DNA from 2 places in the Anaeromusa burkinensis DSM 3853 genome. Region 2 is predicted to be linked to the other one. Evidence: riboswitches for the same ligand, from Rfam matches in the RefSeq annotation. Region 2 holds a riboswitch; the other holds the start of a gene.
What was found. A riboswitch is a leader RNA that binds a small molecule or an ion and turns the genes downstream of it on or off. The one in region 2 is predicted to bind thiamine pyrophosphate.
Positions count from the first base shown of each region.

Region 1: linked by a shared signal. The riboswitch ahead of thiC (phosphomethylpyrimidine synthase ThiC) and the one ahead of cytX (putative hydroxymethylpyrimidine transporter CytX) in region 2 are both predicted to bind thiamine pyrophosphate.

Region 1 is NZ_KB894592.1:33,849-39,585, forward strand. It holds gene tsaD (tRNA (adenosine(37)-N6)-threonylcarbamoyltransferase complex transferase subunit TsaD) at 1-201, opposite strand, end outside; gene rimI (ribosomal protein S18-alanine N-acetyltransferase) at 185-652, opposite strand; gene tsaB (tRNA (adenosine(37)-N6)-threonylcarbamoyltransferase complex dimerization subunit type 1 TsaB) at 649-1,368, opposite strand; gene tsaE (tRNA (adenosine(37)-N6)-threonylcarbamoyltransferase complex ATPase subunit type 1 TsaE) at 1,349-1,831, opposite strand; gene thiL (thiamine-phosphate kinase) at 1,831-2,829, opposite strand; gene thiC (phosphomethylpyrimidine synthase ThiC) at 3,005-4,306, opposite strand; TPP riboswitch at 4,421-4,522, opposite strand; gene C508_RS0109305 (GerMN domain-containing protein) at 4,592-5,173, opposite strand; gene C508_RS0109310 (N-acetylmuramoyl-L-alanine amidase family protein) at 5,170-5,737, opposite strand, start outside.
Region 2 is NZ_KB894590.1:51,000-56,736, reverse strand. It holds gene C508_RS20830 (methyl-accepting chemotaxis protein) at 1-614, shown strand, start outside; gene C508_RS0108045 (ABC-F family ATP-binding cassette domain-containing protein) at 729-2,285, opposite strand; TPP riboswitch at 2,436-2,546, shown strand; gene cytX (putative hydroxymethylpyrimidine transporter CytX) at 2,634-3,866, shown strand; gene thiM (hydroxyethylthiazole kinase) at 3,827-4,657, shown strand; gene thiW (energy coupling factor transporter S component ThiW) at 4,657-5,151, shown strand; gene C508_RS0108020 (acetate uptake transporter) at 5,420-5,737, shown strand, end outside.

The DNA of each region.
Region 1 (5,737 bases), on a different contig from region 2:
TTCATCCACCACCGGCAGAACATGCTCAATATGTTTACGTGAAGCAATCTCCGGCACAACACCGCCATATTTTCGATGCAAAAGTATCTGGCTGGAAATTACATTCGACAAAATTTCCCGACCGCCACGAATAACGGCGGCGGAGGTTTCATCACAGCTGGTTTCTAACGCCAGCGTCAGCCTTTCATGTTGTTCCTTCATCTTCTCTTCCCCGTTCCAGCTCATTCCAAAGAATAAGCGCATCTTCTCCATTATCGCTATAATAGCCCTTGCGCACGCCGTCCTGATAAAACCCCTGCGTCTCATAAACCCGCAACGCAGCCACATTACTGCGGCGCACTTCCAGCGTCATGCGCCTGGCGCCTCGCTCGTAGCAGCATTTTTTCAAGGCCGCTACCAATTGAGCTCCATAACCGCGACGACGAAACTCAGGTGCTACGGCCACATTTGTTACATGAGCTTCGTCCAAAATCACCCAGGCGCCGGCATACGCAATAACAACGCCATCTAGCTCCATGGCCAAATAACAAGTTACCGGATTGTTGAGTTCCATGATCATAGTTCCCTTGCCCCAAGGAGCGGAAAAAGAAGCCTGATTAATCACATCCACAACATCCAGATCGCTGTGCTGCAATTTGCGAAAAACGATCATACGCCGCCAGCCTCCCGGCCATGTCGTTTTTCCCAAAGCACCTCGGCTTCGGAGCGACGAATATACATGGGTTCCAAGGTCATCGCTTCATCACTGTCTCCTTGCTGCAAACGCTGCCAAGCCAAAGCGGCTACACTGGCGGCGCGCGGCATGGCTACCGACAAGGGCGTAGGCGCAAGAAACTCTTGCCAGCCTTTATATTCCTCCTGCTGCAGCCAGGCTGCTCCTTCTCCCAAGGCCATAGCCGGTTCACCAGCAGCAGCCAATTCTTCCAGGGCTGTCCGGAAGGCTACCACCCGCGGCGGCTGCGCTTCCACAACCATCCCATTTTCTATGCGATAACGCCCTTGGTACACATTGCCTTTCTGCGCATCCAAAAATGGGGATAACAACAGTCCTGGCACGGGACAGTTATAGGCCAGCGCTTCCAAGGTCGGTACGCCGATCAGGGGGATGCGCAGAGCGTACGCCAACGCTTTCGCCGTTGCTAATCCAATGCGCAGTCCTGTAAACGACCCGGGCCCAAGACTGACTGCCACCGCTTGCAGCTGTTGTTTTTCTACTTGCGCCGCCTGCAGCAGCATTTCAATATGCGGCAGCAGCAGCTCCGAATGTGTTTTTGCCGTTTCCAGCTTCCACTCCGCCAAAAGAGCCGACTCAGTCGCTAAAGCTACGCCGGAAACCAAAGTAGCCGTCTCAAGAGCCAATACCGGCATTTGCTTTCAACTCCTCACACAATCTTTGATATGCCTCGCCATGGGGCTCCAATTCAATCTCCCGTTCGTCCTGCGCGATTCCATAACGCAAATAAATGCGCAAATGTTCCGCAGGCATTTCCTCCCAAAAAGCATCGGGCCACTCAATCAGCGCGATGCCGCGCCCTTCTACATAGCTGTAAAAATCAATGTCCCAAAGCTGTGAAGCCTCTTCTAAGCGATACAAATCAAAATGATACATTTCACCTTTGCTGCTTTGGTATACATTCATCAGTGTAAACGTCGGGCTTGTTACATCCTCAGACACGCCCAAGCCATGAGTCAAGCCTTGCGAAAAAAGTGTTTTCCCCGCCCCCAAATCGCCGGAAAGGCAGAGCACTTCATGCCCCTGCAATAAGCTTCCCAACCGCTGCGCCAGCTTCCAAGTTTCCTCCGGCGACACCGTCTTCCATTTCCACGACATTACATGTCCTCCTGTCGGAAATGATTATAGCCACGTGGCTGCAGCAGCGTCCTCTGCCCGTCGTTCTGACGCAGATAAACCCCTTGCCCCCGGTTGACTGTGCCAATCACCGCCAACGGCAGCTCAGGCGCCTCACGCTGCAACTGCGCCAGCGTATCCGGCGACATCGTGCCAAGAAGCTGATAATCTTCGCCGCCGTAAAGAGCCCACTCCAAGGGATTGATCCGGGCTTGAAGCGCAGCATGCAGCACCTCTGTTGACAGCGGCACATCAGCCGCCCTTAGCTCTATCGAAACTCCGCTGGCCTCGGCGATTTCATTAGCCTCACTGGCCAAGCCGTCGCTAATGTCATTGAGACTGTTTACACCGGCTTCCCCCAGCATTTTCCCCCAGGCAACCTGGGGTCTGGGGCGCAAATGCCTCTCATGCAAAGTTTTTACCCAAGGCTCTTCTGGGGCTTCCTGTTGGCCCAGCAGGCACAAACCAGCGGCCGAATCTCCCACCGTGCCGGTCAGGACCACTACGTCGCCGCACTGAGCGCCGCTGCGGTAACAGACCTTCTGAGGCAGCGCCTCGCCGGTAACAACCACATTCAAGACCAAGCCTTGCAAAGAGGAAACCGTATCCCCGCCAATAATGCCCACGTTATATTCTTTAGCCAGCGCCCTCATGCCTTGGTAAAGCTGTTGTACAAATTCCACCTGGCAATCCTGCGGCAGCGCCAAAGAAATCAACGCATGACGCGGACTACCTCCCATTGCGGCAATATCGCTAAGATTGGCCGCCATCGCCTTCCAGCCAAGACTCCAGGCATCGGTGGTAGTCAAAATAAAATGCACGCCTTCCACCAGCATATCCGTGGTCAGCAGCGTCACATGATCTGGAGTCGGTTGTACTACAGCGGCGTCATCGCCAATACCGACAATTACTCCAGGCGTCTGCTCGGCCTCCTGGAGTAAACGAATCAGGCCAAATTCGCCTACTTCGCATATTTTCATATTCCCATAGCTCCCATCCTAAAAAGATAGCATCTGTTTTGTTTATTCTTGACCAACAAGCAATTCCCTGCTGAAAAAAGAAAGACGAGGGCCCCTTTCTACAGAAAGAGTCCCCCGCTTCATTGCGGTATTTCTATAAACAAATGCCAGGATAAGGAGAACGAACAGCCTTCTTTTAGCAGGAACCGCCCGGTTTTCCCAAATGCTCGCTGACAATCTTCATGGCGCAATAATCGCCGCACATCGAGCAGGCTTCCGCGTTGCCGGCGTTTCTCTCCTGCCGGTAGCGGCGCGCCTTTTCCGGATCCAAAGCCAACGAAATCTGGCCTTCCCAATCCAGCGCCTTACGGGCTTTCGCCATCGATAGATCCCACTCTTTCGCGCCAGGCACGCCCTTCACAATATCTGCAGCATGCGCCGCAATGCGCGAGGCCATTACGCCTTCACGTACATCGTCAATAGTCGGCAGAGCTAAATGTTCAGCAGGCGTCACGTAGCATAAGAAGTCGGCGCCAGCGGCCGCCGCCAGCGTACCGCCAATAGCAGCTGTGATATGATCATAGCCCGGGGCCACATCCGTAACCAACGGTCCTAGAACATAGAAGGGGGCTCCTTTACAAAGACGCTTCTGCAACTTCACATTGGCCTCAATCTGGTCATACGGCACATGGCCAGGTCCTTCCACCAGCACTTGCACGCCCTTGCCCCAGGCACGATCAACTAGCTCGCCCAAAATCAGCAATTCCTGCAATTGTCCGCGGTCGGTGGCATCTGCTAAACAGCCGGGGCGCAAGCCATCGCCTAAGCTGATGGTCGCATCATGACGCAAACAGATATCCAGCAAATCATCATACCGCTCATACAAGGGATTTTCCTTATTATTATGCAGCATCCAGCCGGTTAAGAAGGAACCGCCGCGGCTGACAATGTCCATCACGCGACCTTCCCGGCGCAGCCTGCCGATGCTTTCCATCGTAATACCGCAGTGAAGCGTCATGAAGTCCGCACCGTCTGCCGCTTGCTTTTCAATCACATGCAGCATGTCGTCTGCGGTCATCTCCATAATGGAACCTTTGCTTTTAATGGCTTCCACCGTGGCCTGATAGATGGGTACGGTACCGACGGCAATGGTCGAGCGTTCAATAATCGCTCGCCGGGATGCGTCAATGTTATCGCCAGTGGACAAATCCATTACCGCATGAGCCCCTGCAGCAATAGCTGCATCCAGCTTAGCTAATTCCGGTTCCAAATCAGGAAACGCACTGGATGTACCGATATTGGCGTTTACCTTGGTCGAAAGACCCTCGCCAAACCCAAACGGACGCAAAGACGTATGATTGACATTGGCGCATATCGCCACCGTACCAGCGGCTACTTTTTCCCGCAACGTCTCTGGCGCCATGCCCTCCGCTTTAGCCACTCCAGCCAGAACCTCGGTGATTTTGCCTTGTCTTGCCAACTGCATTTGTGTTGCCATGTTTATTTGCCTCCTTCTCGTTCCAGCCTTAAGCCGGACGGCATGCAGCCGCTGAGAGGAAGCCAGCGATACTAACAAGGGACCCTCTCGTAAAGAGAGGGTATGCAAAATCATAATGATCTTGTCCCACTTCCCTACGCTGGCATTACCCAGAATCAGGTTCCAAGGGTCAACCGCCGCAGCAGTTTCTCAGCTTTCGCTCCCCTAGTGGCTACTATGCAATTATTTATTAGTTATTGTAGCATAACAAAGCCGCCGAAGCAATCGGCGGCTCAAAAGGACCATTTAGTGTTTAATTATTTTTTCCGAGCGGCTCAGGGGCTCGCTGATGTCTACATGCCCCTGCAGAGTAGTGCGGCGCTTGCCTTCTACTAAAATTTGCACGCTCTGCACTTCTGGAAATTCAGTTAACGTATTTACAATGGCCGCCACTAACAGACGCTCGCTCGTAGACCCGGCGTTTTGAGTAATCGCCTCGCTAAAATCCACATAAGCAATTTCGTCTTTAACCCATAAGCCTTTAATTTTTACTTCTTTCGGCAGCAACCCCACCATACCGCTTCCATGGGGCGGAGCCGCCAGCAGTTCCATTGCCGTTTGAGCCGGATGATCATTTTTTTTCACCTGGAAAACTTCCGGTAACAACCATCTGGCATCGTTAGAACCTCTATATACCTTGATTCGCATAGTCCCTGGCTCTGGTTGCGACATATCCCCTGATGGCACCAGAACTGCAGTCGCTGGCGTCGCCGCTGTTGCAGGCGCTGTTGCCGACGTTTGCGCCGAAGACGGTTTCATGTCGTTTGCGCAACCGCCTAAAAAGAGCGCCGTCATCAATAAGCACGCTATCGTAATATACCGCATCATTGGCTCCCCCCTGACGCTGCAGCCTTGCGGAAAAAGCTATCCAATCCCATAACAATGGCGTTAGCCATTTTTTGTTGAAACGTCGGCGAAGCCAATAAACGTTCTTCTTCTGGATTGGAGATGAAAGCTAATTCTACTAAAGTCGCCGGCATAACCGTTCTTTTGATCACATAGAAATTGGCTGTATTGGATCCACGGTCATTCCGTCCGCCTGCATTAAGCAGCTGCTCCTGCAAGCAATCGGAAAGCAGACCGTCGTATTTCGTCTTTTCATAGTAAAAGCTGCTGGTCCCGCTAGCCGTGGGGCTGCTGAAGGAGTCGTTATGAATGCTGACAAACGCATCGGCTCTAGCGTTATTGGCCACGGCCGTCCTCGCGCTCAGTTCCTCAACATTGCTCGCATTGGGACCAAAAACATCCTTGTCAGTTACACGAGTCATCACAACTTTAGCGCCTGACTTTTCCAAAAGCGCTTTTGTTCGCATAGCTATCGCCAAAGTAACATCTTTTTCTTTCAGACCGCTCGGTCCAAGCGCGCCTGAATCGCTGCCGCCATGGCCCGGA
Region 2 (5,737 bases):
CCGAAGTATCGGTCGCAGGCATTGTCGACGTCAAAACCGACGTTGCCGGTATTCAATTGGCCAAGTCCTTAAGAATCCCTACCTATCAAAATTTAAAAGAAGCCTTGCAAAATCCAGCAGTCGATGTGGTCTTAAACATTACCGGTAATCCGGAAGTGCAGCGACAAATCGAAGAATATAAGCCAGACAAAGTACAGATTGTGGATGGTTATATTACATCTATCTTATATCACCTGCTGAAAGCGCAAATCCTCATGTATGAAGAATTGGGCGGACAGCTGCAATCGCTAAGCCAGTCTACGGATGAAGCTAAGGAACATATCCACAAAACCCACGACGTAATCGACTTCATTAAAAATGTCTCCCAGCAAACCAATCTTCTGGGCCTTAATGCCGCCATTGAAGCGGCTCGCGCCGGTGAACAAGGAAAAGGGTTTGCCGTCGTAGCCAGCGAGGTACGCAAGCTGGCCGACAACAGCGTTGAAGCCACCAAGAAAATCACCGACATTCTCACCAAAGTGGAAAATTCCATGCAAGTTGTCGTTTCCGGCATCGAAAACACTTCTAAACTTGCCGAAAAACATATGCGCCATGAAAAAACCAGCGTTTCCTAAAACGCTGGTTTTTTCATGAGAATCCTATCGTTAAATTCTTATCATCACTAGGAATTCGCTAATGTAAAGAATCGTTTTGACGTAAGACGTGAACAAATCGGCGATTTCCTTAAACTAAACGATCTTAGTAGTCCAGTCCTCCACATTCCAAATGTGAGTTACCCAGTCTTCATAGAACTCCGGTTCATGCGACACAAGGAGAATGGTTCCCTTAAACTCCTGCAGCGCTCGCTTAAGCTCGGCTTTGGCTTCTACGTCCAAATGGTTGGTCGGCTCGTCAAGCACCAGCCAGTTAATATCTTTGAGCATCAGTTTGCATAGGCGTACTTTGGCGCTTTCCCCGCCGCTGAGCACCATGATCTGACTGGTAATATGCTCATTGGTCAAACCGCAGCGCGCCAAGGCCGCCCGCACTTCATAATTGGTCATGCCGGGATATTCCTGCCAGACTTCTTCAATGGCCGTGTTGGTATTATGGCGAGTGGATTCCTGCTCAAAATAACCGGTAAATAAATACTCTCCTTGGATGACTTCGCCGGCAAACGGCTTGATTTCTCCCAACAGGGTCTTAAGGAGCGTAGATTTACCCAAACCGTTAACCCCGCGAATGGCTACCTTCTGGCCTCGTTCCAGCAAGATGTCTACTGGGCGGGTCAGCGCCTCATCATAACCCAGCACCAGACCTTTCGCCTCGACAATGGTTCGGCTTGGCGTACGGGCTTCGCGGAAAGAAAACGATGCAGTCGTCTTTTCCCGGGGTTTTTCTAAAATTTCCATCTTATCCAGGCGCTTCTTGCGGCTGTTGGCCATGCCGCGCGTAGCTACGCGCGCTTTGTTGCGGGCAATGAAATCCTCCATACGCTCCACTTCCTGCTGCTGCCGTTCATACGCCCGTATCTCCTGGTTCTTGCGCACCTCATAGGCCGCCTGGAATTGATCATAGTTGCCGCTGTAGCGGGTCAACACGGTATTTTCCACATGATAAATGACATTGACCACTTCATTCAAGAAAGGAATATCATGAGAAACAAGAATGAAGCTATTTTCGTAGGACTTCAAGTAGCCCTTGAGCCATTCAATATGTTCAAAATCCAGATAGTTGGTAGGCTCATCGAGAATCAATATCGTGGGGTTTTGCAGCAGCAGCTTGGTCAAAAGCACCTTGGTCCGCTGACCGCCGCTCAGATCCGCCACATCGCGATCCAGGCCGATTTCACCTAAACCCAGGCCATTCGCCACTTCCTCGATTTTAGCATCCAAAATATAAAAGCCGCTATGTTCCAAGGAGTCCTGAATCTCTCCCACAGTAGCCATCATTTCATCCATTTCTTCCGGAGACGCCTCGCCCATTTTCTCGTATAAAGACAACATTTCCGCTTCCATATCGAACATGGCTTGAAAGGCTTCCCGCAGCACTTCCCGAATGCTTTTGCCCCGGCTAAGAACCGTATGCTGATCCAAATAGCCCACCGTTACCCGGCTGGACCAGGCTACTTTCCCCTCATCCGGCGTCAGTTGCCCCGTAATAATATTTAAAAAGGTAGACTTCCCTTCGCCATTGGCGCCGACCAAGCCTACATGCTCTCCCTTAAGCAAACGAAACGACACTTCCTGCAAAATCTGGCGAGCCCCAAAGCCTTGGGACACGTTTTCAACGGTCAATACACTCATGTTTTTCTCCTCGAAACTTCATACTCATTCACTCACAGATAGCTTATATTTTAACGTGTCAAAGCCCTGGCTGTCAAAGGAAAAGTGCTTTTCCCCGCTCGATCTCTTGCCAGTCAGCAGGCATCGTGCTATGATGAAATTCAGAATCAAATAGCAAGCTAGGGGGGCCAGAAGCGGCTGGCTGAGATACGAATCCTCATTTCGTGACCCTTTGACCTGATCTGGATTATACCAGCGTAGGAAAAGCTCCCATGCATGCCATGCAAGCGCATTCCCTGCGGAATGCGCTTTTGTTTTTCCCTCACCTTGTTCATTTGCTTGCTTTTTCAAAAGAAAGAAGGTATCTTCATGCAACAAACCTTAAAAACCATTCGCTTTCCTCATTTTTTCTTTCTCTGGTTCGGCGCCGCCGTTTCCATGGCGGAAATATTAGCCGGAGGTCTCTTAGCTCCATTAGGATTTCAAGACGGCTTGCTGGCTATTTTAGGCGGTCATGCACTGGGAACGGTTCTATTGGTTCTCTGCGGTCTCATCGGCTTTCGCGAAGGCCTTTCCGCTATTGAATCTACACGCATCTCCTTTGGCGTCTACGGCGCCAAGCTCTTTTCTGTCTTCAATATTTTGCAGTTGGTTGGCTGGACTTCGATTATGATCCTGGCGGCCGCCCGCTCACTGAATGAAACCAGCCGCCAACTTTGGCAAATAGATCAGTATGGCCTTTGGTGCCTTATTGTCGGCGCTTTGGTACTTTTCTGGATCGTCCTAGACCGCGAAGCCGGCTGGAAAAAAGCCAATATGGCCGCCGCTTTGCTTTTATTCGCCTTGACCCTCGTCATGAGCAGCGTCGTCTTCTCTGACACTACGGTTTTAAGCAAGCCCGCCGAAGGAGGCATGCCTTTTGGGGCTGGCTTTGAACTCAGCGTGGTCATGCCCCTTTCCTGGCTGCCGCTTATCGCCGACTACACCCGCTTCGCCCGTTCCGGCCAGGGAGCCGCCTGGGGCAGCGGCTTAGGCTATTTTCTCGGCAGCTGCTGGATGTACATTATCGGCCTTAGCGTGGCTCTTGTCGCTGGCCAGGCCGATCCCGCCGGTATGCTGCTGGCTGCCAATCTGGGCCTCTCGGTTTTAGCCATTGTTCTATTAGCCACCATTACCACCACTTTTATGGATGCCTACTCCGCCGGTGTCAGCGTACATACGCTGCTCCCGGGCTTCAATGAAAAGCACGCGGCTTTAGCGGTAACCGTCGCCGGTACCTTGCTGGCTCTCGGCGTCGACATGGAACAATACGAAGATTTCCTGCTCTTAATTGGTTCGGTCTTCGCGCCGCTCTTCGCCATCTTGCTCAGCGACTATTTTCTCTTAGGAAACCGCCAACTGCGCCCCGGCCTCATGGTTAATTGGCTGGCGCTGGTCATTTGGGCTTTGGGTGTTGCGCTTTACTACCAGCTGCTCAAGCTTGATTTAGTTATCGGCGCGACCATTCCGGTCATGTTCGCCACTGCGGTTACGTATATCCTCGTAGGGAGGTTTGCAGCCAAATGGAGCTTGCAGAAAGACTCGCTGAAAACATCCGCTTAATTCAAAAGCAACGCCCCTTGGTACATCAAATTACCAATCAAGTGACCATGCAAGATTGCGCCAACATCACCTTGGCCATCGGCGCTTCCCCAGTCATGGCTAATGCGCCGGAAGAAGCCGCTGAAATCACGGTTCATGCCAAGGCGCTGGTGCTAAATCTGGGAACTTTGCAACCCCGCAGCGCTGAAGCCATGCTCTTGGCAGGAAAAGTCGCCAAAGCTCACGGCGTGCCCGTCGTGCTGGACCCTGTGGGCGTAGGAGCGACTCGCCTGCGGCAGCAAACGGCCGCACAACTGCTCACAGAATGTCCTCCTGATATTATCCGAGGCAACCTGGCGGAAATCGCCGCCCTGGCAGGACAGACAATCACCAGTCCCGGTGTTGATGCTTTAGCCGAGACGGCTCAAGCTGCTGAAACCGCTTACTCTCTAGCCAAAAAGCTGCGCTGCATCGTCGCGGTTTCCGGAGAAACCGATTGGATTGCCTCTCCTCAGCACCAAGCAGCCAGCTTGCATAACGGAGTGCCTTTATTGCGTTTAGTAACAGGCACAGGCTGTATGAGCAGCTCCCTTATCGGCTGCGCTGCAGCCGTTTCTTCTCCCTGGGAAGCAGCCATAACCGGCCTTGCTTGTATGGGCATTGCCGGCGAGCTGGCTGCTGCCAGCTTAACTCCTTCGCAAGGAACTGGCAGCTTCCGCACCGGCTTATTTGACGCCGTCTCCACTTTGACCGGCGCTGCGCTGCGCCAGCATCTGCGCCTGCAACTATCATCCCTATCAGGAGGTGCCTAATGCCAATTCGTCCGCTTGCTTTTACCGCTCTATTTGTAGCCTTAGGCGTGCTTTTAGGCCACTTAGTCTACATCCCCATCGGCGTTGCCAAATGCTTTCCTATGCAGCACGCCATTAATGTCCTTTTAGCCTCCCTCTTAGGCACGCGTTACGCCGTCAGCGGCGCTTTCACGATTTCCCTGCTGCGCAATCTTCTTGGAACCGGATCGATTTTGGCCTTTCCAGGCAGTCTCTGCGGCGCTTTCCTGGCAGGCTGGCTCTTCCGTCGTACTGGTCACATTGCCGGCGCCGTAGCCGGTGAAATCATAGGTACAGGTTTCCTAGGCGGCTTGCTGGCCTATCCAGTCGCCTCGTGGTTTCTCGGTTCTCAAGTCGGCGCATTTTTCTTCATTATCCCCTTTCTTATCAGTACTACCGGCGGCAGTCTGATTGCGTACGTGCTGTACCGCACGCCGTTGACTACAGTTTTACAAAAACGTTTATCTTCGCACTAACTTGTAATTGTAATCTTTATAACCATTGCAAAAAACGTGTTCCGCATATGCGAAACACGTTTTTATATTTTTTGATACTATTACTTTATAACACAACATAAGCCTCTTAACAGCAGTTATCTAACGTAATTTGGATAAATTGCTCTTCTTTTGCCTAAAATAACGATAAATCAGGGAAAAAGAGTAAAAATAGATTGACAGCACAATTTGCGGCATGCTATTTTATTGTTCGTCGGATTTATTTTATTTTTTTAATCAGGAGGCATTTATGGAACAAAAACAGCATGTACAAATCGTCGTCGCCGATCCTACCGCCCTAGGCCTATTTGGCTTAGCCATTGTCACCTTTGTCGCCGCTTCACAGAAGCTGGCTTGGACAACCGGCGTTTCCTTCATCATTCCCTGGGCCGTTTTTCTCGGCTCTGCCGCGCAGCTCATGGCCTGTGTTTACGATTTCAAACATAATAATATTTTTGGCGCTACTGTATTCGGAGCTTACGGCCTTTTCTGGATTGGGGTCGCTTCTTGCCTACTTATTAAGCTCGGGGCTTTCGGACCGCAATTAGCCGCTTCCGTTGATATCCAA